3 regions of the Larsenimonas rhizosphaerae genome follow, and region 2 is predicted to be linked to each of the others. Evidence: predicted binding sites of a transcription regulator. Region 2 holds the regulator's gene; each other region holds the start of a gene.
The links. The regulator sigma-54, encoded in region 2, starts transcription at its own class of promoters, with help from an activator protein. The targets are predictions, from matches to a motif close to TGGCACNNNNNTTGCTNT.
Positions count from the first base shown of each region.

Region 1 (9,980 bases), 370 kb from region 2:
CGACAGTATCGCAGTCAAGCAACTGTTCCATGACGCACCAGCCCCATACCATCACGTGCTAAGCCCGGAGCTTCAAAAACACAAGGCATTACTGCTGGACAGCATGAGTGATTTATCATATCGGTTTTCACCCCGCCAACAGCGCAGGAAAGCCAGACGTTCCGGCTTTACATCACGGTTTGCAGTAGAAAGGGATCCTTACTTTCAGGCGGCCATTCGGTCTACGGAATTCTTTAGATGCATTGAAACAAAGGCGTTCCTTGACGGGTGGGCCCGGGAAATTTGAGCGCGTATTAACGAGTGCGCTACCATGTTGACCTCTCCCATGGTTGGCAATGTGTCATGTCTCAGCGTGTTCTTCTGGTAGTTCGCAAACTCAGTATTGGCGGCATTGAACGCAATACAATCAATCTGGCCAATGTGCTTCACCGCGAGGGACATGAGGTTCACATTCTGGTTCTCAAGGGCGGACATGAACTGACACCGGACCCGGGTGTTCACGTCCACCGAAAGGACTTCGACAAGGCCTTTCGTAAAACCGGTATAGGTCTGCTGTACGATCTTGCTACCCGTGCACTGCTGTCCCCCCTCATGAAGGGGTCAGGCTTTGTGTGGCGCGGCTGGTACGGCGGGCGCTATCTGAAACGCTTTGTAGCTGCGCTGGAACATGATCATGGTCCGCTGGATCGAATTATCATGCGCGGCCAGGGCGCCTTTGAAACCGTGTGGTCCTGGCGTGATCCTCGGCTCTGGCAGGTTACGGTATCCTGGCCTGGTGAATACGGCGGTCGCCTCCGAGGGTTCTATCTGCGAAGGCTTTATGAAGGCAAACAGGTAGTCTGCAATACGCCAAACGTTCGCCGCCAACTGGAAGAACAGCTGGCCTTCTACGGGATCTCACCAGCACGCTGGACGACCATCGGCAATGTGTGTGATATCGACGGCATCAGGGAGCGGGCCAATGAGGCGGTAGAACTTCCTTCTCGTCCCTTTGTAGTGCAAGTGTGCCGCCTGTCAAACGTCAAGCGACAGGACGTTCTGGTTAAAGCCTATCTCGCTGCCGGCATTGATGAAGATCTGGTCATTGTCGGTGATGGCCCCATGCGCCCCCATGTCGAAGCCGTGATTCGTGAGCACAATGCGGAGGACCGCATCCACCTGATCGGAAGCCGCGTTAACCCCTACCCCTGGATGAAGCACGCACGCCTGTTCATCCTTAGTTCGCGCAGTGAGGCATTCGGTATCGTGCTGGCAGAAAGCATGATTTGCGGCACCCCCTGTGTAGCACCGGATGTGCCCGGCGGTATTCGCAATGTACTGATCAATGATCAGGCGCGCCTGATCGCAGATGACACCATTGCGTCACTGGCCGCCAGGATACGTGAAGGTCTTGACAACCCTCCTGACATTTCTGCCGATCCGGAACTTTACGAACGCTATAGGGATACCCGTATCATGGAGAAGTTTCTGGCACTGCCTGTCACGCCCTGAATGGCGACAATAAAAAGGCCGCGCAGGAACCTTGGCATTCCATGCGCGGCAAGCGGGGACTACACCATCATGAAGATGTTTACATCAGTCGTTGAAACAGGGGTAAAGCGTTAAAAGGTTTCCCAGTCATCATCATTGCCCACTGCAGAGACAGCCTCGCGTCGATGTGCCTTCGCAGCCGGAAGCCTTCCTGGAGCCGAGGCCGCAGCAGGCCTTGAAGCCCTGGCCGCCGGTGGTACTGCCGGACGTGAAGACGGCGCGGCCTTCCTCTGCCCACCGGTACTGGCTACCGCACGCCCCAGCTTGAAGAAGGCCACTTCCTGGCGAAGCTCCTCGGCCTGCTCTTCAAGTGTTCGGCTCGCAGCCGCCGCTTCTTCAACAAGCGCGGCATTTTGCTGCGTGCCCTGGTCCATCTGTGAAACAGCCTGATTCACCTGGTCGATACCGGTCGACTGTTCCTGACTTGCATGGGTAATCTCGGCCACGATGCCGCTGACCTGCTTGACGCTGGCGACGATGTCCGCCAGCGTGTCGCCGGACAGGCTGACCAGTTTGGAGCCTGACTCGACACGCACCACACTTTCCTCGACCAGCCCTGTAATTTCCTTGGCGGCCTTGGCGCTGCGCTGCGCCAGATTCCGGACTTCCGAAGCCACTACTGCAAACCCACGACCCTGTTCGCCGGCCCGTGCTGCTTCAACGGCAGCATTCAGTGCCAACAGATTGGTCTGAAACGCAATTTCATCAATCAGACCGATAATATCGGCAATCTTCTTACTGGAGGCGTTGATCTCCTCCATCGCCTGAACGGCCTTGCCAACCACTTCACCGCCATGCACTGCCTTTTCACTGACACTGGCTGCCAGTTGATTGGCCTGCTGAGCGTTATCGGCGTTCTGACGTACCGTCGATGTCATCTCCTCCATGGAGGCCGCCGTCTGCTCAAGACTGGCAGCCTGCTCCTGGGTACGACGACTCAAATCGTCATTACCGGAGGCAATTTCCTTCGCTGCCACCTGCACGGACTCGGAGTTACTGTGCATGCGCGTTACTACCGCAGAAAGGCGCTGCTGCATCGCATGCAGGCCACGCAGCATGTCGCCAAACTCGTCAGCACGACGCGTATCAATGTCGTTGTCCAGCTCACCCTCGGCAATGGAGGCCGCCAGTTCGCGTGCTTTCAACAAGGGGGCAATGACCGAACGAATGGTCCAGAGACCGACGATTGCCGTGGAAACAGCCGCCACGACGATGGCCAGCCAGATAACCCACTGCTCAGTATTCGAACGTGCCATGGAATTGGCGTAAAAGGTGGCGGACTGATCGTTCTGAATGGCCAGAAGCTGGTTGCTGATGTCGCGGGCTTCATGAAAGCTGGCCCTCACGTCACTGACGTACAGATCTCGAGCCTGGTCATAATTGGAGGCGCGAATGGCCGCGAGCATCCGCTCAAGTCCTGCGGACATCGCATCATAGGTATTGATGAAGCGTATGGCGACCTCACGCTCCTCACCCGATGACACCATGGCCGGATAATATGCGGCCAGGCTGGTATTGACCGCATCCTGGGAGGCCTGCACCGCCTTGAGGATCTCCGCCGACTGAGCATCATCCCTGAGGGTGGTCATGCTCAGTGACTTGCCGCGAATTTCGGACAATTCACTCTTGATGGTGCCCAGAGACTGGGTGGCAATCAGGTTGTTCTTGTAGACCCGTTCAAGGTCACCGTTGGCTTCGTGAATGCCATAGGCACCAAAAAGGCCAAGAGCAACCACGACGACCACGCCACTGCCGAAGGCACCAATGAGACGATATCTTACGCTCTTGAATCGATCCGCAACTGTCATGTTCGTTTAATCCATGCTTGGGAGTTGTTGATACCCTGCAGGGATGCTGCCCCGATCCATGGGCGCCATCCGACAGTATTAACCGCCTTTCCGGTATCGGCACTCGCTTGAAAAAATTAAACGCCTGACAATAAAAAGGGGCCCTGTCAGGCCCCGATACCCATCAGATTCAGGAAATGGCACGTTATACGCGGCTTCCGGTCGGAACCACGACACGGCGCCCTGCAGTGGCAGCTCCCAGCCAGTACTCGGAAAACAGCCCGTAACACCCGGCCGCCAGCAACCCGCCAATGAAGACGGAAAAGTGACGAAGATCACCCAGTGCCGGTATGAAATTAATGATGATCGTAACGACTCCAGCGACCAGAAGAGCTTTAACCGCTTCGAAGTTGACCCCCCCCTGGAAGTAATAGGCGCCCTGACTGTCATCAATGAACAACGCGTTCACATCGACCTTCTGACGCTTCAGCAGGTAGTAATCCAGCAATACAATGCCGTAGATCGGGCCAATGAGGGCCGCCAGCAGATCGACGGTGTAATGGATGATGTCCGGATTATTGAACAGGTTCCAGGGCGTAATGAATATCGAGCCGATGGCCGCAATCATGCCCCCGGTCCGCCAGCTGATACGCTGCGGTGCGACGTGAGCAAAGTCGAATGCCGGTGACACGAAGTTGGCCACGATATTAATGCCAACGGTGGCAATGATGAATGTCAGCACACCCAGTGCCGCAGCCGTTGCATTATCGATGCGAGCCACCGTCTCTACCGGATCGCTGATCATCTCGCCAAACACGGCGGGGGTTCCGGATACCACCACGATCGTAATGACCGAGAACAGCAGGAAATTGACTGGCAGGCCCCAGAAATTGCCGCGCCGAACGTCTGCCTCACTGCGGCAATACCGCGAAAAGTCGCCAAAATTGAGGGTTGGTCCTGAAAAGTAACCTGCTACCAGCGCCGCAGCGACCACCATCTGCCACACCGCATCCATTCCGCTCAACTCTTTGCTGCCGATCGAAAAGCTGATGTTGCTCCAGCCAGCCTTGTACACAATCCAGCCAGCCAGCAGAAACATGACCGCATAGACCGCAGGCCCGGCCCAGTCGATAAACCGCTTGATGGCATGCATGCCATGCCAGAACACCAGCGCCTGAAGCACCCACATGATTGAAAACCCGATCCAGCCCAGCAGCGACAGCCCCAGAAAATACTGCCCGGCCAGAGGTTCAAGCGATGGAACCCAACGCAACAACACCAGAACCAGTGCGCTGGAGGCCAGGTAGGTCTGAATGCCATACCACACGACAGCAATCAGGCCACGGATGACAGCTGGCACATTGGCACCCCTGATGCCAAAGGACAGGCGACATACCACAGGAAAGGGCACACCGGTACGCTGACTGGGACGCGCCATCAGATTGGCAACCACCTGGACGATGCCGATGCCTACCAGCAGGGATACGAGCACCTGCCAGCCGGCCAGACCCAGCGCGAACAGACTGGCGGCGAACACGTAGCCCCCCACGCTGTGCACATCAGACATCCAGAAGGCGAAAATATTATAGGCCGTCCACTTCTGCCGAACCGGCCCCAGATCGTCGTTGTAAAGCGTCGGACTCCAGTCACGCGTGTTGTAATTGTTATCCATGCTGCGGCTCCAAAGCGGTGAGAACACAAGGTGTGGTCCTTTTGTATACAAAAGGCGTGCCAACCCGATGCTCAAGGCGCTATTTCCGCATCATTCAAATACACCAGGGGCCATGTCAGTCTTGTCGATGCCCCTGAACAGCGCATGAATGCCACGCCCTGCACTTATCGTGTGCAGGAAATGACATTTATTGTATACAAAACAGCGCGCACTCTGTCGACACACACCTGGCACGCTTCCTGCTTAAATAACAGCATGGCTTACTAAAAGAGCGCATCACATGACCCAGGCACACCAACGTCATCTATTCGACTCCACTCGAATACAGCAGCTACTCCCTGACGACACCGTCTATGTCAGCCTGTGGCAGGCCATCATCGGTCAACGACTCCGGCCCGGCGCCCGGCTGCCGGAAGATGCGCTGGCACGGGCACTTTCAACCAGTCGGACCGGCATTCGCCGTGCCCTGCAGCGCCTGAGTCTGGAAGGACTCATCGTACTGGCGCCACACCGAGGTGCTCGCGTGGCCAGCCCTACCCCGGCAGAAGCCAGAGAGATATTCGAAGCGCGGCGCATCATTGAATGCGGCCTGATACCGGCCGTGGTTCGTCATACCACCGCCACCGATACCCAGCGCCTTGAAGCCCTAGTCCACCAGGAAAAGCGCGCCATTGCTACGGGGAATCGCATGGAGGCCATTCGCCTGTCCGGAGAATTTCATATTCGATTGTTCACACCGGCCGACAACACCCTCTTACTGGAATCACTGGCACAGCTTGTGTCGCGCACATCCCTGTTGATCGCACTTTACCCTCCAGCCAATACCCATCCCTGCCACTGTCAGCATGATGAATTGATCACGCTGATCACTGAGGGCGAAGCAGACCAGGCGACCCGATGGATGCAGCATCACCTTGAAGCACTTGAGCAGGGGCTCGAAATGACACCCCGCGATACCGACCTGCCCGACTTCGAAACGCTCTTCAGTACGAAACCATCATCAAGGAACGCATCATGAACTGGCATATTGCCAACCCCAACACCGGCCAGGCGATGAGCGACCTGCTGGTCACCACCCTCACTCACCGCTTTCCTGCGCTGGATATCGAGGTCACAACCTCGCCCTGCGGCCCGGCTTCACTTGAAGGGCATGCAGATGAAGCCCTTGCCGTGCCAGGTCTTTTAACCCGCATCATCGAAGCCGAACACCACCACCCAGGGTGTCGTGGTCATGTCATTGCCTGCTTCGGTGATCCCGGTATTGCCGCCGCCCGAGAGGTTGCCCGGCGGCCGGTCATCGGCATGGCAGAAGCCGCCATGGCCAGCGCCCGGCTGATCGGCGAACGCTTCTCAATCATTACCACACTGGCACGCACTGTACCGCTGGCACGACGGCTGGTACGTGAATATGGCCATGCGCAACACTGTGGTGGCATCCATGCCAGCGGCATCAACGTGCTGGACCTGGATAGCGATTCGGCCTTTCAACGCGTACTGGAAGATAGTGAACAGTTATTGAGCGCCGACCAGAGCGATGTCCTGATTCTGGGCTGTGCCGGCATGGCTCCCTGGGCGCCCGGATTACAGGAACGACTTGGCCGCCCTGTCGTTGATGGCGTAAGCGCCGGTCTACAGCTGCTGGTTCACCTTGATCAACTGGACCTTTCACCTGCCAAGCAGCACGATCGCGCCCTGCCGATCGACAAGCCGGTCATCGGCCCGCATTCACACCTTTATGCCAGACTTCACGAGGACACCCGTTCATGAATACCCACTACCCGCGCGACCTCAGGGGATATGGCGAGCACCCCATTGATCCGCAGTGGCCGGGCAACGCCCGTATCGCAGTCCAGTTCGTGCTCAATCATGAGGAAGGCGGAGAAAACAATGTCCTGCATGGTGATGATGCCAGCGAAGTCTTTCTGTCGGACATCATTGGCGCCACCGCCTATCCCGATCGCCACATGAGCATGGAATCACTGTATGAATATGGCACCCGGGCCGGAGTATGGCGCGTATTGCGGGAATTTGACCGTCGGGGCTGGCCTTTGACCGTCTTTGGTGTGGCCATGGCACTTGAACGCTATCCGGAAATGGCCGACGCCTTTTTAAGCCGCGGCCACGAAATCGCCTGTCATGGCTGGCGCTGGATTCATTATCAGGACATGCCCATCGACCAGGAACGGGAACACATGGCACGCGCGGTCGAGATTTTCAGACGATTGACCGGGGCCGCGCCAGCCGGCTGGTATACCGGCCGCGACAGTCCTCGTACCCGCCAGCTGGTGGTCGAGCACGGCGGCTTTACCTACGACTCGGATTATTACGGTGACGACCTGCCCTTCTGGACCCGCGTACAATGCCACGATGGTACGACCAAACCTCACCTCGTAGTGCCTTATACCCTCGATACCAATGACATGCGCTTTGCCACGCCGCAGGGGTTTCATAATGGCGATCAGTTCTTTCATTACCTGAAGGATGCGTTCGATGTTCTGTACGAGGAAGGTAAACAGCATCCAAAAATGCTGTCCATCGGGCTTCACAGCCGCCTGATCGGCCGACCTGGCCGCTTCCGCGGTCTGCAGCGCTTCATGGATCATGTGGCCGCTCATGACAGGGTCTGGGTAACGCGCCGCATCGATATTGCAGAGCACTGGAAGACCCATCACCCGGTCGGTGAATAGCACTCAAGCCTCTCATTAAAAACGCCGCAACTGCGGCGTTTTTAATGATAAAACGAGATGGCAGCGCAGACCGTCACCCCGTTGTTTCTTCAAATGCTGCCAACAGTGCCCGATCATGCCCGGGAGGCGCCAGCATAGAAACGCCCCACGGGCAGCCGTCATCCTCAAGCCAGGGCTGCGCCAGTACCGGTGCCCCCCATAATCCGCCCAGCGCAGTCATGCCCATCAATCGCTCGCGATAATCGGCCAGCGATTCGGCAGGTGTAGTCAGGCGGGGCGCAGCGCCCGGTGCCGAGGGCAGGCAGATCAGCCTGCGCCCTCCGTCATTCCAGCGAATCAACCGGCGTATGATGGCCAGACGCTGATGCTCGGCTTCAGCCTCGGCAGTAGCGTCCAGCTCGGCGCTCCAGTCAAAACGTGCCTGAATATCCGGGGCAAAGGTGGGCCGGGTCCGGGTAATCCAGTCACCATGCTCACGCCACAGCGACCGCCCCTGCAGTATTCTGAACGTGGCACTGGCTGATTTCACAACCGACAGGGGCAGTGTTTCCACACTCACGTTTTCCACATGCCGTGTCAGCCGGGAAGTTATCCGGTCAAATGCCCCCGCCGGCATTCCCTCGGGACGCAGCACGGTCACACCGCTGAATGTCACATCAGCCTGCGCCGGCAGCAGCACATCCGCGACCGCAGCGAGGGTTTTCATATCCCGCGTCAGCCATCCCACCGTGTCAAACCGGGGCGCAAGGCGGACCATCCCGGCAGTGCTGATGGCGCCCCAGCTGGGGCGCAGGCCATAAAGACCGCAATAGCTGGCCGGCACGCGAATGGAGCCTCCTGTATCGGTTCCCAGTCCGATATCGGCCTCCCCCCGGGCCACAGCCACTGCAGATCCCGAGCTTGAGCCGCCGGGCAATCGGTCCGGAGCTGACGGATTGGTAGGCGTGCCGTAATGGATATTGGCCCCGTTCAGGCTATAGGCCAGCTCATCGGTCAGGGTCTTGCCGGTGAGATGACACCCGGCGTTCAAAAGCGTCGCGATTACCGGAGAACTGGACTGCGGTACAGGGTGCGTGGCCAGCCAGTCCGGATTGCCGGCACCGGTAGGCAGCCCCTTTACATCAAACAGGTCCTTGACCGCCAAACGCTGGTAGTCGAGCGGACCGCTACCGGTGGGCGGACGAATGCTGCGGGGGGTAACCCAGAAGGAAGACGTTGTCATGCACTACATCCTGATCATGTTGTTGTTATTGATAACAGGGAGGCTACGGCCGACACTGAGCCTCCGGTGAGGCTATGACAATTCGTCAAGCTGTTCGAAATGATGCGATAACCGTGCCATTCGCTGGCGGCCGGATTTCAAATGTTCATGCAGCACGGCACTGGCCAGGATATTGACCAGACTCATCGCTGCGGCATAGCTGTCAAAGGCGGAGATACTGTCCAGCGGACAAATGACAGACCAGTCCGCATGCTGTCGGGCTGATGTGGCCGTACCATCGGCGATCAGCAGAACCGAACAGGGCAGCGTATGCAGATGCGCCATCAGCCGATCAAATGACGTGACCCGGCGTCTGAATCCCACGACCACGACCACATCGCGGTCGCCAAGCGAGGCCAGCTCCTCGGCCAGCGTCTGACCCGGCTGGGGTAACACATGGACCTGACCGCGCACCTGCAGCAACTGCTGCCGCAGGTGCAGGGCCACCGGGTAGCTGTTGCGGAACCCCATGACCACCACGTTATCCGCGGTCGACACGGCCTGAGCAATCGCTCCCAGGGTGTCCGGATCAAGAGCATCCAGCATGGCCTTCACATTGGCCTGCTCACGTTCGAAATGACGATGGAAGGCCTGCGCAGTGTGTCCGGGCTCGGTCACCAGTGGCACCCCCAGATTACGCAATTCACGCGCGTGCTCGCGCACCTCCTGAAAATGGGCGAATCCCAGCCGCTTGAACAGTCTCGTCACCGTGGCCTTTGACACACCGGTCAGGCGTGCCAGGTCTGCTGCACTGTAGATGGCGAAGTCATCAAAGTGGGCCAGAATAAAATCTGCAACACGCCGCTCGTGGGAGGGCAAATCCTGGTAGTAGGCCTCAATGCGTTGTCCGATATGCTGCGTCATAGTCGAGAAATCAAGGGTCTGAGCGCAGCCGGAACATCGTCTATCGGCGCCGGCTGCCGGCTGCTCAACTGGGCACGAATGCCTTCAATGTGATCACGACCGAGCTGGTAAACCCTATCGGCGTCATCGACAATCAGCGCCTCCAGCAGAAGTTGATGATCTTCCTCCATATAGCATGA
Region 1 is NZ_JAPIVE010000001.1:916,858-926,837, forward strand. Features, by position in the region: gene OQ287_RS04295 (PIG-L deacetylase family protein) at 1-286, shown strand, start outside; gene OQ287_RS04300 (glycosyltransferase) at 343-1,491, shown strand; gene OQ287_RS04305 (methyl-accepting chemotaxis protein) at 1,602-3,338, opposite strand; gene OQ287_RS04310 (NCS1 family nucleobase:cation symporter-1) at 3,523-4,989, opposite strand; gene OQ287_RS04315 (GntR family transcriptional regulator) at 5,270-6,007, shown strand; gene OQ287_RS04320 (aspartate/glutamate racemase family protein) at 6,004-6,756, shown strand; gene puuE (allantoinase PuuE) at 6,753-7,676, shown strand; gene OQ287_RS04330 (amidase) at 7,750-8,898, opposite strand; gene OQ287_RS04335 (MurR/RpiR family transcriptional regulator) at 8,971-9,801, opposite strand; gene OQ287_RS04340 (GntR family transcriptional regulator) at 9,798-9,980, opposite strand, start outside.
Region 1: a site for sigma-54 is predicted at 5,034-5,051, ahead of OQ287_RS04310 (NCS1 family nucleobase:cation symporter-1). Genes of this name have one in related genera too.

Region 2 (9,980 bases):
CAGCGCGACCGGGCAAACGACACCGACACCTCGCTCGGCAGCCAGCAGGAAGCCCCCGACTACTATGCAGAAGGGGCTACCTATACTCGCTATAATGATCAGGGGGAAATCTACCAGACCCTGGCCTCGCCACGGATAACTCACACGCCGAATGATGACATGACGCATGCAGAAACGCCGGAACTGACCTGGACAGCCTCCGGTGGCGACGTCTGGCACGGCCGCGGTGATACCGGCCAGGTGGAAGGAAACGGTGAGCACATCACCCTCTCCGGTCATGCACGCCTGCGACAGCCTGACAATGACTGGACGCTTTCCACCGACACCCTGCACTACACACAGCAGGACCAGCACGCCTGGAGCGATGTAACCTCAACGTTTACCCAGGAAAACCAGACCACGACATCGAACCGGTTTGACGCCTGGATTGATCAGGACAGGGCCGTACTGGAAGGCGACGTCAAGGGCAATTACCCGCCCTCCCGGTAACAGCATTACTGACAAGGACTATTCATGATATTGCGCACTCCCCTTCGGCTGGCCGGTGGCCTGACCCTGGCGCTACTGGCTCACCAGGCGCTGGCTCTCCCCTCTGACGCCAGCAAGCCCATCCACATCAGTGCCGACAAGCTGAACCTTGACGACAAGGCCGGCACGGCGGTGTATACCGGCAACGTCGACATGACGCAGGGTACCATGCTGCTCAAGGCCAACCGCGTTGACATACAGCGTGGCAACAATGGCAATGTCTCCCGGGTTACCGCCATCGGTCAGGGTGAGCGCGCCTACCTGGAACAGAAACCCAATCCGCAGGACAGCAAGGTGCAGGGATGGGGTGACAAGGTCATTTATCACGCCGACACCCGTCGCGTGGAATTGATAGGCAATGCCAAACTGATCCAGAGTCCGGACACCTTCAATGGCGCCTACGTCGAGTACTTCCTCGATCGCCGTCAGGTCAATGCGCGAGGCGGCAAGCCAAGCAGTTCGGACAGCAGCGACCAGCGCGTGGAAATGACACTGAACCCGCAAAACAGTCAGAGCCAGTAATTCGCCATGAAAACACTGTCAGTGGCCCACCTGGCCAAAAGCTTCAAGGGCCGTCGTGTCGTCCATGACATCAGCCTCACGATTCGTCAGGGCGAGATTGTCGGCCTGCTTGGTCCAAACGGTGCCGGCAAGACCACCTCGTTTTACATGATTGTAGGGCTGGTGCAGGCAGATGCCGGCACGATCATCATTGATGACCGTGACCTGTCCCGCCTGCCCATGCACCAGCGGGCCCGCGAAGGCATTGGTTACCTCCCGCAGGAAGCCTCCATCTTTCGCAAGCTGAGTGTTGCCGACAATATCATGGCGATTCTCGAAACCCGACGCGATCTTGACAAGGCAGGCCGGCGGGCAAGGCTTGAAGAACTCCTGCAGGAATTCAATGTCACGCACATCAGGGATAACCAGGGCATGGCACTATCGGGCGGAGAACGTCGACGCGTCGAAATTGCCCGCGCGCTGGCCACCGAGCCGGATTTCATCCTGCTGGATGAACCCTTTGCCGGCGTGGACCCGATCTCGGTCGGTGACATCAAAAGCATCATTCGCCAGCTGAAGGCGCGCGGCATTGGGGTGCTGATCACCGATCATAACGTACGCGAAACGCTGGATATCTGTGACAACGCCTACATCGTGGGCAGCGGTCAGATCATCGCAGAAGGCGATACGCCATCCATCCTGGCCAACCAGCATGTCCGCGACGTCTACCTTGGGCATGAATTCAGATTGTGATGTCAGTCAGGCCAAGGATCTCATACCCTGGCATGAAAATTGCTTCAAATAGTGTTTTTTGACTTGCACGTCCCGCCAGGTCTCGATAGCGTAATCACGGACTTGTGACGACCGGGATCGTATAACGATGAAACCATCCTTGCAGCTCAGGGTCGGCGCTCACCTCACCATGACGCCGCAACTGCAGCAGGCCATTCACCTGCTGCAACTCTCGACGCTGGACTTGCGTCAGGAAATACAGCAGGCACTGGACAGCAACCCCATGCTTGAGCAGGAAGACCTGTTCGATGAGTGCGCCAGCCCAGCCGACAATGATGATGACTGGCAGGAAAGCATTCCCGACGAACTGTCTCAGGACAGCAGCTGGGAAGACAGTTTTCAGGATGCTTCCCTTGGCAGTCTGAGCAGCAGCGTCGCGCCTGCCGGCGAGTCCGATATCGAGCGCAACACCTCGGAGGATACCCTTCAGCAGCATGTTGAATGGCAGGTCATGATGCTGGACCTGGATGACCAGCAACGCGCCATTGCCGAACGATTGATTGATGCACTGGACCCCAATGGCCTGATTGCCCAGCCTCTCGAGGACATCACGGAGGGCCTGCGCGCCCAGGGGTTCGAGTCCCTGAGCGTTGCCGACGTGGAACGTACTGCCATCATGCTCCAACAGTGTGAACCGGCCGGTCTGTTTGCCAGAGACCTGCGCGAGTGCCTGTTGCTTCAGCTTGATCAACTTCCTCAGGACACTCCCCTGCTGGCTCAGGCACGCCGGTTGATTCGCCAGTTCCTTGAAGCCCTGGGCAACGGTGATACAAGGCTTCTGAAACGCCGGCTGGGCATCGATGATGAGAGTCTTGAACGAATCACATGCCTGATCAAGGCACTGGATCCACATCCCGGCCGTCAGTTCGACAGTACCAGCCACCAGTACGTTATTCCTGATCTGACTCTGCGCCACAGCACACGCCATGGCTGGCAGGTCGAGCTCAATGAAGATGCGCTACCGCGTCTTCGGCTGAATCCGGACTACAGCAGCCTGGTACGCCGTGCCGATAAAAGTGATGACAATACCTTTTTCAAGCAGCACCTCCAGGAAGCGCGCTGGTTCATCAAGAGCATCGCCAGTCGCAATGACACCCTTCTTCGAGTGGGTCGCGAGATCATGGCCCGCCAGCATCGGTATATCGACATGGGGGAAGAAGGCCTGAAACCGCTGACCCTGTCCGACATTGCAGGCGCTGTCGACATGCACGAATCCACCATCTCGCGGGTGACGACACAAAAATTCATCCATACTCCCCGCGGAGTGGTCGAACTCAAGCTATTCTTTTCAAGTCAGGTAGGGGGAAGTGGGGAAGGAGACGCCCACTCCGGCGCCGCCATTCGCGCCAGGATTCGCAAATACGTCAGTGAAGAGCCCACAAGGCGCCCCCTGTCCGATGCCCGGCTGGTTGAATTGCTCGATGACCAGGGCATCAAGGTGGCACGTCGCACTGTCGCCAAGTACCGTGAAGCGCTGGGTATACCATCTTCCAGCGAACGTCGGAAAATGGCCTGAATGACGCCGGAAAGACAAGGCTTTGCCTGACAGTAAAAAAGGTTACAATCCAGTATTCATCCGTGGGAAAAGGAGTACGCCATGCAGGTCAATATCACTGGTCATCACGTCGAACTGACAGACGCACTCAGAGAATACATCAACCAGAAACTTTCTCGACTGGAACGCCATTACGACAACATCACCAATGTCCAGGTGACCCTTTCCGTCGAAAAGGAACGCAAGCTTGCTGCCTGCACCCTGCACGCCAGCGGCGCCGACCTGCACGGCGACGCTTCCCACGAAGACATGTATGCCGCCATTGATGCGCTGGCCGACAAGCTGGACCGCCAGCTGGTCAAGCACAAGGAAAAGGCACAGGCACGCGCCCAGGGCGCTCGTTGAGATCCTGGTACTATGAAGCTTGATCAACTCCTTCCGCCCGAACGCACGCTGTTTGATGTTCAGGGCGGAAGCAAAAAAAGGGTGCTGGAATTTTTCAGCACCTTTATCGCTCAGAATATTCCCAGTCTGGATGATCAGGAGGTCTTTTCACGCCTGATCGGTCGCGAGCGGCTGGGCAGTACCGGTGTGGGCAACGGGGTAGCCATACCCCATGCCCGCAACCCGCACTGCAAGTCGCCACTGGCCAGTTTTATCCGGCTGGCAGACCCCATCGACTTTGATGCCATCGACAACGAGCCCGTGGACCTGGTGTTTGTGCTGCTCGTGCCTGAAGAAGCCGAGGATACGCACCTGACGCTTCTGGGCCAGATTGCCGAGCTGCTCAACGACAGCGAAAACCGCAGTCGTCTTCGCCATGCAACCAGTCAACGCGAACTCCATGACACCCTGACCGATCTCATACAGCAACAACACCAATAGGGTACTCATCATGCAGCTGGTCATTATCAGTGGACGTTCCGGCTCAGGAAAGTCCATTGCCCTGCAAGCGCTCGAGGACCTGGGCTTTTATGCCATCGACAACCTGCCGGCCACCCTGCTGGCACCGTTGATCGATGAGCTGGATGCAGGCAGCGTTGGACAGCGACGCATTGCCGTCAGCATTGATGCACGCAACCTTCCGGAAGCGCTGGAGCGCTTCCCCGCGCTTCTGGCGGATCTGTCCAAACGAGTAGACAGCCAGGTGGTTTACCTGACCACGGACACAAAGGCCCTGCTGGAGCGCTATGCTGCCACCCGCCGTCGACACCCGCTGACCCGCGGCAGCCAGATGACACTGGCCGAGGCCATCGAATCCGAACAGACCTATCTTGCTGCCATTCGCAACGCCGCCGACCTGATTATCGACACGACCAGTCAGTCAGTGCACGAACTGCGTAGCCAGATTGCCACGCAGGTAGCAGACCACACCAGCCGCCAGATGACGCTGACCATCGAGTCCTTCGGATTCAAGCACGGGGTACCTCTGGATGCCGATACGGTATTTGACGTGCGCTGCCTGCCTAATCCCTACTGGATACCCGCCCTGCGCAGCCATACCGGTCAGGAAAAGGAGGTTGCTGCGTTTCTCGAAGACTATGGCGATGTTACCGACATGTATAACGACATCGTCAAATGGCTGGAACGCTGGCTTCCCTCCTACACGGCAAGCAATCGAAGTTATTTTACCGTTGCCATTGGCTGCACAGGCGGCCAGCACCGCTCAGTCTACCTGGCAGAGCGTCTGGCCAGTCAGTTTGCCGGTCAGTATCCCTCCCTCAGGCTCCGCCATCGGGAGTTAAGCGTCCAGAAAGTTTTGAACGAGACTCCGAATGCTTCGCCGTGAACTGACGCTGACGAACAAGCGTGGCCTGCACGCCCGCGCAGCAACCCGCCTTGTTCAGTGCTGCCAGCCCTATCAGAGTTCCATTATCGTGTACCGTGGCCAGCACAGCGCCACGGCCAATAACGTGATGGCTCTCCTGATGCTAGCCGCCCCCTGTGGTACCCCGCTGACCATTGAAGTGGACGGCGATGATGAACAGGCGGCGCTCGACGCGATTGTGGCCCTGTTTGATGCCCGCTTTGACGAAGATGCCTGAACATCTCGTCCATGAATGACAAGGATCTGTCATGAGCAATGACCCGGTCGATACTGAAGACCACATGGACAGGCTGCACCGCGCCATTGACCGTCAGGCGACGGACCAGATATGGCGCCTGCTGAACAACACCATGGTTCCGGCCGAAGTGGCACATGCGCTGGAATCCAGCCCGCCACGTGAGCGCGAGGAACTCTGGACACAGGTGGGCCCGGAAACCCAGGGCGAGGTACTGCTGTATCTTAGCGAGGAAGTCCAGGACGAGTTTCTCGATAGGATGGACGCCGCCGAGCTGCTGACGGCGACGGAAAACCTGGACACTGATGACCTGGCCGATCTACTGCAGCGCCTGCCCACGTCGTCCATCCAGCAGGTGCTGGATTCGATGGAGGCCCAGGAGCGTGAACGGGTCGAGACCGTCCTGTCCTATCCGGAGGACACGGCGGGCGGGTTGATGGATACCGATACCATCACCATCCGCCCCAACATCACGCTCGACGTGGTACTGCGCTACATTCGTCGCCACGAAGAACTCCCCCAGTCTACCGATGTGCTGTGGGTCGTAACCCGTCGTGACGAACTGATCGGACGCCTGTCCATCAACAAGCTGCTGGTATGCGACCCATCCATGTCCGTGCGTGAAATCATGGATACGGACTTCATTCGACTGGATGCCCTGGCCTCACAAAATGACGTCGCCCAGCTCTTCGAGCGCCATGACCTGATTTCAGCTCCGGTACTGAATGAACGTGGCCAGCTGGTCGGTCGAATTACCATCGACGACGTGGTCGATGTCATCCGAGACAGCGCCGAACACACCGTCATGAGCATGGCCGGCCTTGACGAGGAAGACGATACCTTCGCGCCGGCCCTGCGCACCACGCGCCGGCGGGCCATATGGCTCGGCATCAATCTGCTGACGGCCTTTCTTGCCTCCTCGGTCATCGGCATGTTCGAGGGCACCATCCAGAAGATTACAGCACTGGCTGTTTTGATGCCGATCGTGGCCAGCATGGGTGGCATCGCCGGGTCTCAGACACTGACAGTCCTCATCCGTGGTATCGCACTGGGTCATGTAAAGACCAACAATGTACGCTGGCTGCTGGGGCGCGAGATGATCGCCGGTATGCTCAACGGCGTGCTGTGGGCAGCGGTGGTGGCCGCGCTGGCCATTGTCTGGTTTGATGACTGGATGCTGGGAGGTGTTATTGCACTGGCCATCGTGATCAACCTGGTCGTGGCTTCTTTGACCGGCACTCTCCTGCCGGTGCTGCTCAAGCGCTTGTCGATTGACCCGGCGTTGTCTGGCAGTGTGATTCTGACCACGGTCACCGATGTTGTCGGCTTTCTCTCCTTCCTTGGGCTGGCCAGCGTCATCTATCTATAGTCGTGCCTCCCACTGCAAGAGGGCCTGCGAATGCAGGCCCTCTTGCGTCATGGCACGTATCTCACCCTTCAGCCTGCGACGGTCATTCCATCGATCAGCCAACTGCCGGTATGAATGCTGCCACGGGTATCGACATCATCTCCAAGAGCCGTCAGCGCACTGAACATGCCACGCAGGTTACCTGCAATGGTGAACTCCTCGATCGGGCCTGTAATCTGCCCGTTCTCGACCAGAAACCCGGATGCCCCCCGAGAGTAATCACCGGTCACCGTATTGATGCCCTGCCCCATCAGTTCAGTCACGATTACGCCTTTATCGATGCCACTGATCAGTGATGAATATGCAGTCAGCGGCGCATCGATGCGTACATTGCGAGCGCCGCCGGCATTGCCAGTCGTGACCATATTCAGTCGGCGTGCACTGTAGGCAGACAGCATGTAGCTTGCCAGGTGGCCATCCCTGATGAAGTCATTATCCCGTGTAAACACACCATCGCCATCAAAGGCAGCGCTTGACGACTCACCCGGTAACTGCGGTCGCTCTCCGAGGCTGAACCAGTCCGGAAACAGGCGATCGCCAAGTGCATCACACAAAAAGGACGCCTCACGATAGAGTGCCCCTCCGGCAATACTGTTCAAAAAATGCCCGACCAGACCGCTGGCAACCTCGGGAGCAAACACAACCGGGAAAGTACCGGACGGGGCGCGTTTGGCACCAAGCCGGCTCAGCACACGTTCCGCTGCCCGATGGCCAATATCTTCCGGAGCACGCAACAGAAACGGGTGCCGACTGGAGCTGAAATCGTAATCACGCTGCATGCCATTGTCGTCACGTGCAATCAGCACGCAGGACAGGCTGTGCCGACTCCCCCGCTGCACCCCGAGAAACCCGTGACTGTTGGCATACAGGCTGACACCCTCGCCGGTGGCGAGGCTGGCCCCTTCCGAGTTGGAGATGCCTTCGACATCAAGCCCGGCCTGCTCGCAACGTGTCGCCATGTCGATGGCTTCCTCCACGCTCAATGCCCAGGGGTGGTGTACGTCCAGATTCGGCAGGGAGGTGGCCATCAGATCAGGGTCTGCCAGCCCGGCCATGGAGTCCTCGCCGGTAAAGCGAGCAATATCCACCGCCTTCTCAACCGTTTCTCTAATCGAGCGCTCGCTGGCATCGCTGGTAGAGGCATTCCCCTTGCGCTGCCCGACATAGACGGTAATGCCAAATCCCTGATCACGTGCCAGTTCCAGCGTATCCACCTGCCCCATGCGCACATTGATATCCGTGCCCTGGCTGATGGCGGCACTCAGTTCGCAGGCCGTGGCGCCACACTGTCTGGCGTGCGCCAGGGCAAGCTCCGCCTGGCGGGTAATTGCGTCCTGCTGCGCGGCGATATCGAATGCCTGACTCATGAACGAACTCCTGATACCTGGTGCATATCGCCTGTTATACTGGCGGCACCCTGATTGACTGGATGCATCATGTCGAGCAAATTTTCTCCCGATCACGACGAATATCAAAGCAAGACCCAACGCAAGCATGCCATGGAGGCCATGCAGGCTCTGGGTCAGCGTATTCTTGACCTGCCCCGGGACCAGCAGCGGCTGGTTCCCCTGTCCGATGACATGCTGGCCGCCATTGAAGAAATGGACCGCATCTCGTCGCGCGAAGCACGACGGCGCCACATGCAGTACATCGGCAAGGTCATGCGCAACGAGGACCTGCCTGCCATCGAAGCCTGTTTTGCTGAATTCGACCGCCAGCGGCTGGCACGTGACCGGGGCTTTCACCGGCTGGAAGAATGGCGGGACCGGCTGATAGCAGAAGGCGCACCGGCCATTACTGTCTTTATCGAGCAGCACCCGAACATTGATGTGCAGCAGTTGCGACAGCTGACCCGCAATGCGCAGCGCGAGAAGGAAGCCGGCCGATCAACGGCCAGTGCCCGTAAACTGTTTCGCCTGCTGCGCGATGCCGAACTGAACTGATTGCCCCGAGCCTAACCGGCCTGGGTGCCGCCCACGGTGATCTCATCGAGCTTCAACGTGGGCTGGCCCACACCAACCGGCAGTGACTGCCCTTCCTTCCCGCAGACACCTACACCGGTATCCAGCGCCATGTCGTTGCCAATCATCGAGATGCGGCTCATGCTTTCCGGCCCGTTACCGATAAGCGTCGCCCCCTTGACGGGATAACTCACCTTGCCATCCTCGATCATGTAGGCTTCGCTGGCAGAAAAAACGAACTTGCCCGACGTGATATCAACCTGACCACCGCCGAAACTGACGGCATAAAGACCATGCCTGACGCTTTTGATGATCTCTTCGGGATCATGCTGGCCGTCAAGCATATAGGTATTGGTCATGCGTGGCATCGGCAGGTGCGCGTAGGATTCACGCCGCCCATTACCGGTTGGAGCATGGCCCATCAGGCGAGCATTGAGCTTGTCCTGCATGTAGCCGGTGAGAATGCCATCTTCAATCAAAGGGGTACATGCACCCGGCGTGCCTTCATCGTCCACCGAGAGTGAGCCACGCAAATCACTCAGCGTGGCATCGTCGACGATGGTAACGCCACGGGCAGCCACCTGTTCTCCCATCCGACCGGCAAAGGCAGAACTGCCCTTGCGGTTGAAATCACCTTCCAGTCCGTGCCCTACCGCCTCGTGCAACAGCACGCCAGGCCAGCCATTGCCCAGCACCACTGGTAACTGCCCGGCAGGTGCATCACGGGCATCAAGATTGACCAGCGCCTGACGAACCGCCTCACGGGCGTAACGTTCGGCCACGTTGTTCTGCACGAACCGGTCAAGCCCGTACCGGCCACCACCGCCGGCGCTGCCGCGCTCGCGGCGGCCATCACGGGTAGCGATCACTGAAACGTTGAAGCGAACCAGCGGGCGCAGATCGGCCGCCAGCGTGCCATCACTGGCACGAATCATCACCACATCATATACCGCCGACAGGGACACACTGACCTGTCGAACAGCGCTGTCGAGACTTCGGGCAATGCGGTCTGCCTCACGCAGCAACGCCACCTTGTCCTCGGGAGCCATCCCGTCGAGCGGATTCCCACCGGCGTAGCGGGCAGGAGCCATTGTCCGGGCTTCTGCCTTCACCCCCAGGCTCTGCCCCTGACGAACAATGCTGCTGGCCGTTCGCCCCGTATCCATGAAGGCATCGGTACTGATTTGATCTGAATAGGCAAACCCGGTCTTCTCACCGGCCTGGGCACGAAT
Region 2 is NZ_JAPIVE010000001.1:1,286,129-1,296,108, forward strand. Features, by position in the region: gene lptC (LPS export ABC transporter periplasmic protein LptC) at 1-489, shown strand, start outside; gene lptA (lipopolysaccharide transport periplasmic protein LptA) at 514-1,050, shown strand; gene lptB (LPS export ABC transporter ATP-binding protein) at 1,057-1,782, shown strand; gene OQ287_RS06005 (RNA polymerase factor sigma-54) at 1,904-3,337, shown strand; gene hpf (ribosome hibernation-promoting factor, HPF/YfiA family) at 3,419-3,721, shown strand; gene ptsN (PTS IIA-like nitrogen regulatory protein PtsN) at 3,734-4,201, shown strand; gene rapZ (RNase adapter RapZ) at 4,212-5,105, shown strand; gene OQ287_RS06025 (HPr family phosphocarrier protein) at 5,092-5,361, shown strand; gene mgtE (magnesium transporter) at 5,393-6,748, shown strand; gene pmbA (metalloprotease PmbA) at 6,817-8,154, opposite strand; gene yjgA (ribosome biogenesis factor YjgA) at 8,224-8,730, shown strand; gene tldD (metalloprotease TldD) at 8,742-9,980, opposite strand, start outside.

Region 3 (9,980 bases), on a different contig from region 2:
CAGGGCAGAGCAGTAGATGATCGGGAAGTCGAGCTGATCATCGCTGGCACCCAGGTTATCGAACAGATCGAAGATCTGATCGACAACCCAGTCAGGACGTGCGCCCGGACGATCGATCTTGTTGACCACAACGATCGGCTTCAGGCCCTGGTCGAAGGCTTTCTGGGTCACGAAGCGCGTTTGCGGCATCGGGCCGTCAACGGCATCGACCAGCAGCAGTACGGAATCGACCATGGACATGACGCGCTCGACTTCGCCACCGAAGTCAGCGTGTCCAGGGGTGTCCACGATGTTGATGTGGTAGACATCCTCGTTATTGGGGGCCTGCCAACGGATCGCGGTATTCTTGGCCAGGATGGTAATACCACGTTCCTTTTCCTGGTCATTGGAATCCATGATGCGTTCCTGGCCTTCTGCCTTGCGGTCCAGCGTACCGGACTGGCTGAGCAGTTTGTCGACCAGGGTAGTTTTGCCATGGTCGACGTGCGCGATGATGGCAATATTACGAAGCTTTTCGATCACAACGGGGTCCTGTCAGGAAGGGGCGCCAGATAAGTAGGAGTGCGCCACGGGTGCTTGTCATGAGATGCGGCATCTGCTGCGGGGGTACTGCGTGTCTCCTTGCGGCAGGCCTGCAAACCACGAAACAGCCACACCTGCTTTTAAAGACATCGATGCCGGGCATCGAAGTGGTCGCTATTGTCGTGGGTTCCGGTCCTGGCTTCAAGCCAAGAAGCACTTAATTTTACGCAATCGACCTGGTTGTAGCGTATTGGCCTGCTGAAACAGGCCGTCAGCCTCTCTGTCAGGGTGTGTTGCACCAGGAGGGAGCGTTCGGTATTCATTATGTGTCATATTGGTGCATGTCATGGCCGTGCCAGAGAGATCCGAGCGATGGCAGGACGGTGTTTCGGTGAAGAAAGGCATTTTTGTATTTTGATTTATGCTTTAAAACAGATGCTTGCATATTGCATGTGATGCCTCGCCCCATTTTGGCACGCTCAATGCATTGCAATTGCACAGTCAAAAGGCAGTCTGCACTCAAACAAGGCGCCGACTACACTTTATATCCGTTAGTTCGTTGCAGCATTACATACGCCATCTCGAGCCAGGCTCATATTGGAGGAATACCATGGCAGATAAAACGCTTGCCCTGATTGAAGAGCACGACGTCAAGTGGGTCGACCTGCGGTTTACCGATACCAAGGGCAAGGAACATCACGTCACTATCCCGTCCCGCTCCGTTGATGACGAGTTCTTCGAAGTTGGTCAGATGTTCGACGGTTCCTCCATCGAAGGCTGGAAGGGCATCAACGAGTCCGACATGATCCTGCTGCCGCAGGATGGCACTGCCTATCTTGATCCGTTCACCGAAGACCCCACGCTGGTGCTGCGCTGCGACATCATCGAGCCGGCCACCATGCAGGGCTACGAGCGTGATCCGCGCTCCATCGCCAAGCGCGCCGAAGCCTACCTGAACAGCACCGGCCTGGGCGATACCGCCTTCTTCGGCCCGGAGCCTGAGTTCTTCATTTTTGATGAAGTGCATTTCAAGACCGACATGCAGGGCTCGTTCTACCGGATCTCTTCCGAAGAAGGCGCCTGGTCAACCGACTCCACCACCGGTGAAGGCGGTAACATGGGCCACCGCCCGCGTGTGAAGGGTGGCTATTTCCCGGTACCGCCGGTCGACAGCTTCCACGACATTCGCGGTGCAATGTGTAATACCCTCGAAGCCGTGGGTCAGAGCGTTGAAGTACACCACCACGAAGTGGCCAACGCCGGTCAGAACGAAATCGGCGTGAAGTTCAACACGCTGGTCAAGAAGGCTGACGAAGTTCAGACCATGAAGTACGTGATCCACAACGTGGCGCACGCGTACGGCAAGACGGCCACCTTCATGCCCAAGCCGATGGCTGGCGACAACGGCAGCGGCATGCATGTTCACCAGTCTTTCTGGAAAGACGGCGAAAACATGTTTGCAGGTGATGAGTACGCGGGTCTGTCTGAAACTGCGCTTTACTACATCGGCGGCATCATCAAGCATGCACGTGCCCTGAACGCGTTTACCAACGCGTCCACCAACTCCTACAAGCGTCTGGTACCTGGGTTTGAAGCGCCGGTCATGCTCGCCTACAGCGCGCGTAACCGCTCTGCATCACTGCGTATTCCCTATACCTCCAGCCCGAAAGGCAAGCGTGTCGAGCTGCGCTTCCCTGACCCGACGGCCAACCCGTACCTGGCATTCTCTGCCATGCTGATGGCCGGCATCGACGGGATCAAGAACAAGATCCATCCTGGCGACGCGATGGACAAGAACCTGTACGACCTTCCGGCAGAAGAAGCCGAAGCCGTACCTACAGTGGCTTCAAGCCTTGAAGAAGCCCTGCAGGCGCTCAGGGATGACCACGCCTTCCTGACCGAAGGTGGTGTGTTCACTGATGACATGATCAAGGCCTACCTTGAGCTCAAGGAAGAAGACGTAACGGCCCTGCGCATGGCGCCGAGCCCGATCGAATTCGACATGTACTACAGCCTCTGATCGCTGTGTTATCGAAAGGCCCCGCTTCGGCGGGGCTTTTTTTGTGCTGAAATACGCAGTACACGCTCTGATCGGGCGGCAGGCAGGCGAGGAGTGTCATGAGGAAAAAAGGGGCAGGCATCGCAGCGCTTTTGCTGCTGGCAGGGGCATGGGGTGCCCAGGCTGCCACGGTATATCGCACCGTGGATGAACAGGGACAGGTGCACTTTTCCGACCATCCCCTGCCGGGAGGCAACCCTGTATCGGTACCCACGCCCGGCGTGGTACCTGCCGTACCCAGGGGGATGGCAACGCCGTCTGCCTCGGTTCAGCAGGACGCTGCATCAGCGTATCGGCGCTTTGTGATTGATTCACCGGCGAACGAGTCGACGATTCCGCCTGGCTATGCCGGTGATATCCAGGTCTCCGTAACGGTGGTGCCTGCACTTGAGAAAGTGCATCGGGTTCGGCTGATGCTGGATGGGCGCGTCAGCCAGTCGGCGCTGCATGCCACGGTCTTCATGGTTTCCGGAGTCGAGCGGGGCGAGCATACCCTGCAGGCCGAAATGCTCGACCGCCAGGGCAACGTGTTGCGTCGTACCCCACCGGTGACGGTGTTTGTGCACCGTGCCCGAGTCAATCGCCGGGCCGGACAGGGTCCGGTTGGCGGCGTTTCAGGTGTTAATACCCCCTGAACGGGCATTCGGAAATAAAGGAAAATCCTCCTTGCACCTTGATGGTGCATCATTGGCGCCCGGTCCTTTATCCTTTGCGCTCTCGGCGCGCATGTTATGCCGGTTGTGCCAATAGTGGCGCGTTTCTTGCACTACCACAGTGAATCACGCTGACGGGGAACAGGATGTACCAACGGCTGCTAGAAAATCTCACCACCGCAGTAGTACTGCTCGATGGGGCGTTACGTGTTCGGTGGATGAACCCGGCGGCCGAGGCCATGCTGGGCATCAGCCTGCTTCGTGTCCGGCAGTCAGGCCTTGAGTGTCTCGAAGATGCACATTCCGATATCGGTGTTCGATTGCGGCAGGCGCTGGCGACGCTGCACCCGTATACGCAGCGCGAGGTGCCTCTGACGCTGAGTAACGGCGGCAGCATTACGGTGGATTACACCGCTTCGCCCCTGTCCCGGGATGAACTGCTGCTGGAGTTCGAAGCCCGGGATCGCCTGATGCGCATTTCCCGGGAAGAGGCGCTGGTAGCGCGCCAGGAAATGGTCAAGGTGCTGACGCGGGGACTGGCTCACGAGGTCAAGAATCCGCTTGGTGGCATTCGGGGCGCAGCACAGCTTCTGGAGCGGGACCTGCCAGATGACAGTCTGGTGGAATTTACCCGGATCATTGTCGAGGAGGCCGACCGGCTGCGGGATCTGGTGGATCGCATGCTTGGCCCCAACGTCATGGTCGAGCATCTGCCCTTGAACATTCACTCCGTGCTGGAGCGGGTGCGTACGCTGCTTCGCGCGGAAACGAATCGTGTCTGCTTCGTGGGCGATTACGACCCCAGTCTGCCCGAGCTTGTAGGCGATGAGCGCCAGTTGATTCAGGCCGTACTGAATGTGGCTCGCAATGGCGTACAGGCTCTGGAGGAGAGTGGCACCGAGTCGCCCAGGCTGATACTCAAGACTCGCGCCCGTCGGCAGTTCACGCTGGGCGCCGAACGGCACCGCCTGGTATGTGAAGTATCCATTATCGACAACGGCCCCGGCATCCCGGAGCAGCTGCGCGAATCCCTGTTTTATCCCATGATTTCCGGCCGTGCCGAGGGCAGCGGGCTGGGGCTTTCCATTGCCCAGTCCATCCTGCATCAGCACCACGGCTTGATCGAGTGCGATTCCGAGCCGGGCAGAACCCTGTTTCGTCTGCTGATCCCCCTGGAACCGACCCCATCAGAGAAGGAGCGTACTGCCCATGACCGATAGCGCACGCATTTATATTGTTGACGATGACCGGGCCATCCGGTGGGTACTGGAACGCACACTGGCCTGCCCGGATCTGGAGGTGGAAAGTTTCGAACGTGCCGAGACCGCCTTTGAAGCCATCGCGCGCCAGCCGCCGGATGTACTGGTTACCGATATTCGCATGCCCGGTGTGGACGGGCTCGATCTGATGGCGCGAACCCGGGAGCGTTATCCGGAACTGCCAGTGATTGTCATGACCGCACATTCAGACCTGGACAGTGCCGTGGCGTCCTATCAGGGCGGCGCATTCGAGTACCTGCCCAAGCCGTTTGATGTCGATGATGCGCTGGCTCTGGTGCGGCGCGCCGTAGCGCATGCCCGCGAGCGCAAGGCGCCCCTGGATATTCCCGAAAGTCTGACCACCGAAATCATCGGCGAGGCGCCGGCGATGCAGGAAGTCTTTCGTGCCATCGGCCGGCTGTCCCAGTCGCACATCACGGTCATGATCAATGGCGAATCCGGGACCGGCAAGGAACGCGTGGCCCAGGCACTGCACCAGCACAGTCCGCGATCACGGGCTCCTTTCATTGCCCTCAACATGGCGGCCATCCCGAAGGATCTGATGGAATCGGAGCTGTTCGGCCATGAAAAGGGCGCCTTTACCGGGGCAACCTCTCAGCGACGCGGGCGTTTCGAGCAGGCCGATGGCGGCACCCTGTTTCTTGACGAGATCGGGGATATGCCGGCAGAAACCCAGACACGACTGTTGCGTGTGCTGGCTGATGGCGAGTTTTATCGCGTCGGCGGGCATACCCCGGTCAAGGTCGATGTACGCATTATCGCCGCGACTCATCAGCATCTGGAGTCGCTGGTCGAGGATGGCCGCTTCCGAGAGGATCTGTTTCACCGCCTCAACGTTATTCGCGTGCATCTGCCGCGGCTGTCGGAGCGCCGGGAAGACATTCCCCGGCTGGCTCACCACTTTCTGGCCGAGGCCTCCAGGGAACTGTCCACCGAGTCCAAGGTGCTGACCCGTGATGCCGAAATGCACCTGGCCTCGCTTCCCTGGCCGGGCAATGTACGCCAGCTTGAAAACACCTGCCGCTGGCTGACAGTCATGGCCTCCGGGCGGGAAATCCTGATTGATGATCTACCGCCTGAGCTGCGTGATATCAGCCAGGACGCAGGGTATGCCGATGACTGGCGGGGGGCATTCCGAGGCTGGGCCGACCAGGCACTTGCTGCAGGCCATACCCACCTGCTCGAACAGGCCGTTCCGGACTTTGAACGGATTCTGATCGAAACGGCACTCAAGCATACCGGCGGACGCAAGGGGGAGGCCGCCGAGCTGCTGGGCTGGGGGCGCAATACCCTGACGCGCAAGCTCAAGACATTGCTGCCGGCTCTGGCCGACGGGGACTGACCTATCGCGGCGGTACCTGAAAGTGGCTCAGCTGTGCCCCGAGCTGGTCAGCGGCCTGTAAAAGCAGATCGCTGTAGAGCGCGACGGTGGCCTCGTCGAAGCGTTCGTCGAGCCCGGTCAGTGCCAGTACACCATGATGGCGCCCCTGCTGGTCCCGCAGGGCCACGGCCACGGCGGCCAGTGAGGACGTGCGCTCTCCACGGGAGACGTGCACGAGCTGATCACGGGGGGCATCGAACATGCGTGCAGTGGCGCCGTTGTCCAGCGCGTACCGGCTGCCTTCTTCGACAAGGTGGCACAGTTCATGGGTACCCGTTTCGCGGAAGCGGCAGATGCGGGTATCTCCGTCACGGGTGCTGAAGGACGCGGTCTCACGGGTACGGTTTCTCAGCTGAACAAGATGGGGGCGAATCAGGGTTTCCATGTCCGGATGCTGGTCGCTGGCCAGAGTACCGAGTCGAGCCAGGGCCGGGCCCAGATGATAAACCCCGGCCGTGTCCCGGGTGAGATAGCCAAAACGCTCCAGCGAACTCGCCAGCCTCAGGATCGTGCTTTTATAAAAGCCGGTATGCTGCGATAGTTCGGTCAGGGTAAATATATGTTTTCGTGAAGAAAATGTATTGAGCAACGTCAACGCACGCTCCACTGATTCCACACGCTGTTGGCCCATGTGCGATATCTCCGTGAATGTTCTGCAAGGGTGCGTCAGGTGAAACCGCTCGACCATTGCGCTTTGGTCGAGTAGGTGCCCCTGGCTGGCAGGGCCGGTAGAGCGGTGCCAGAATAGCGCTTCATTCATTTGCCAGCGGAATAACTCATGTCTTCCATGCGCTGGGCCAGCCTTCTGGCCCCGGCCCGACTCAATGACAAGCCCGCCGGTTCCGAGCGGGAAGTCGGGCGGTCACCGTTTCACAAGGACTTTGACCGGATTGTCTTTTCCGGTTCCTTTCGCCGTCTTGGGCGCAAGACCCAGGTCCATCCGCTGACCGAGAACGATCATATCCACACCCGGTTGACGCACTCGCTGGAAGTCGGGTGCGTGGGACGCAGTCTGGGCATGATGGTGGCCGAGGGGCTGGCCTCTCGGCTGCCGGCTCATGTGACGCCTGCCGATATCGGTGTCATCGTCCAGGCGGCGTGTCTGGCGCACGATATCGGCAACCCGCCATTTGGCCATGCGGGGGAATATGCCATTCGTGACTGGTTCAGTCGCACCCTGGCCAGTCAGCCGGCCCTGTTTGACGGATTGTCTGAGCAGGAGGTGCAGGATCTTTTGACCTACGAAGGCAACGCCCAGGGGTTCCGGGTGGTGACTCAGGTGGAGTACAACCAGTTTCGTGGCGGAATGCGCCTGACCCTGCCCACCCTCGGAGCAATGATGAAGTATCCGTGGACCGTGACGCAGGCCGGACGCAGCGGCAAGTTCAGTGCCTATCAGTCCGAGCGGACACTGCTGGAAAGCGTTGCGGAGCAGCTGGGTCTGCTGAAGCGGGATGACGATGTCTGGTGCCGCCACCCCCTGGCCTATCTGGTCGAAGCCGCCGATGACATCTGTTATGCATTGCTCGACCTGGAAGATGGTCTCGAGATGGAGATTCTGTCCTTTGACGAGGTGGCTGATGTGCTGATCAGCATTGCCGGCACCATCCCTGAGGACTATCTGCGCATGAAGGAGGAGGGGGCTTCACGTCGGCGGCAGATCGCCGTATTGCGCGGTGCAGCCATGGAGCGTGCCGTTAACGAAGTGGCTCGTGCGTTCATTGATCACGAAGCCTCGTTGCTTGGCGGCGCCCTTGAAAGTGATTTGCTGGAGCTGTGTCACCCGGACCTGCACTGGGGCGTCAGTCAGGCCAAGCAGATCGCCCGGGAGCGTATCTTTCGCAATCCGCGCAAGGCAAAGCTGGAAATCGGGGCCTATACCACTCTGGGCATTTTGCTGGAGGCCTTCATCGGCGCAGCGCATGAACTGCACACCACTGGCAAGTCGAGTTTCAAGCATGAGCGCGTGCTGGCATTGATAGGTGAAAACACGCCACTGCCGTCCTGGTCGCTGTATGCAAGCTACCGGCGGATGCTGGACTTCATTGGCGGCATGACGGATCACTATGCCGTGGATCTGGCGCAGGAGATGGGAGGACGATTGAAAGGGGACTGAATGATACGTATCCATAACGCCATGATCTAATGAAAGCGAAAATGGATAACGGGTTGTTATACAAGGCACATTAAAATACTCTCCTGAGTAGGTGTGCGTGATGGACGTACCGGGTTAACTGGCAGGGCCTTTTGATCCAAAGGCCCTGCCGGTTCGTCTGTATGCCTGTCGCGCGCTTCTCTTACAAAAAAGGAATCCCCTGTATGGGCAGTGCGTTTTCTCGTATCGACAAGGTGTTGTTTTTTGGTGTTCTTCTTATTCTTTTCTCGGCAACAGTGCCGCTGGTGGCCTTTCCAACACTTGGAGCAAGCTGGGTCGCACAGGCGAAGAACTATGTAACAGATAACTTCGGGGTGGCGTATCTGGCCCTGGGGATCAGTTCATTTGGCTTCATGATCTATATCATTTTCAGCGACATCGGCCAGATCAAGCTGGGCGAGCCTGAGGAAAAGCCCGAGTTCCATATCCTGTCCTGGGCTGCGATGCTTTTTTGCGCCGGCATCGGTGGGGCCATTCTGTACTGGTCCATGATCGAGTGGGTGTATTACATGCAGGCCCCTCCGTTCAATGCCGAGCCATTCTCGGAAGAGGCCGTGACCTGGGCCACAACCTATGGAATCTTCCACTGGGGGCCGCTGGCCTGGTCGATGTATCTGGTACCGGCCCTGCCAATTGCCTATTTCGTGTACGTCAGAAAGCGTCCCGTGCTTCGCATCAGTGAAGCCCTGCTGCCGGTGCTGGGTGAAACCCTGGCCCATGGGTGGCTGGGCAAGCTGGTCGATATCCTGTTCATCTTCGGGATGCTCGGGGGTGGCGCGACCTCGCTTGGCCTGCTGGCGCCCCTGATCAATGAGTCCCTCGGCGTGCTGTTTGGTGTTCCCACCAATCTGGTCACTCAGCTTCTGGTTCTTATGGTGTGTACGATCATCTTCGCCAGCAGTGCCTATGTCGGGCTCAGCAAGGGCATCAAGCTGCTGTCGGATATCAACCTGTGGCTGGCGCTGGGGCTTCTGGCATTCGTGCTGGTGGTCGGGCCGACCCAGTTCCTGCTGAAGACCGGTCTGAATGCCATTGGCACCATGGCGCAGAACCTGATCCACATGGCCACCTGGACAGAGCCGTTCGGTAATCTGCAGGGCTTTCCGAAATCAAGCTTTCCTGAAAACTGGACGATCTTCTACTGGGCCTGGTGGCTGGTGTTTGCACCGACCGTGGGGCTGTTTATCGCGCGTATTTCAAGAGGTCGGACCATTCGTACCATGGTGGCGGGCTCGCTCTTTTTCGGCACCCTCGGCTGTGCGCTCTTTTTCAGTATCCTTGGTAACTACGCCATCTACCTGCAGCTGACCGATGCGCTGGATGTGGTGTCGATTCTGAATAATCAGTCGCCGGAAGCCGCCATCCTCGCGGTGTTGAATTCGTTGCCGCTGTCCTGGCTGGTGATTGCCGTATTCACCATCCTGCTGGTGATCTTTACTGCCACCACCTTTGATTCCATCTCCTACATTCTGGCATCGGTGGTCGAGTACAAGATGGATGAAACCGGTGAGCCCATGCGGTGGAATCGCTTGTTCTGGGCCTTTGCCATGTCGATTCTGCCGATGACGCTGCTGTTTCTGGGGGGCTTGAGCACGCTGCAGACTGCGGCTGTCGTCAGTGGCGTGCCCTTGCTGGTTGTGGCTGTGCTGTTGATGATTTCAACCGTGCGTGCGGCGCGCTTTGACCTTCGTTATCAGCCGCACTACGACGATCCGCAGATCAATATCCAGGAATTTCCCGAAGCCGACCCCTGGACCGAGGAAGGCAGCTGGGAAGAAGTCAACGATGAAAATGGCGCATCGCTGACCCGCAGTGACAAGGGCCCCGATACGCCTTGAGTGCTTTTGGGCTCTGCATGACAAAAAGGCGCCTTCGGGCGTCTTTTTTATGTCTGGCATGGCGCTCAGGCGGTAGTCGCACAGACGCGGAG
Region 3 is NZ_JAPIVE010000002.1:311,800-321,779, forward strand. Features, by position in the region: gene typA (translational GTPase TypA) at 1-522, opposite strand, end outside; gene glnA (glutamate--ammonia ligase) at 1,133-2,542, shown strand; gene OQ287_RS07950 (DUF4124 domain-containing protein) at 2,641-3,216, shown strand; gene glnL (nitrogen regulation protein NR(II)) at 3,381-4,454, shown strand; gene ntrC (nitrogen regulation protein NR(I)) at 4,444-5,856, shown strand; gene OQ287_RS07965 (IclR family transcriptional regulator) at 5,858-6,526, opposite strand; gene OQ287_RS07970 (deoxyguanosinetriphosphate triphosphohydrolase) at 6,674-8,011, shown strand; gene OQ287_RS07975 (BCCT family transporter) at 8,215-9,888, shown strand.
Region 3: a site for sigma-54 is predicted at 994-1,011, ahead of glnA (glutamate--ammonia ligase). Genes of this name have one in related genera too.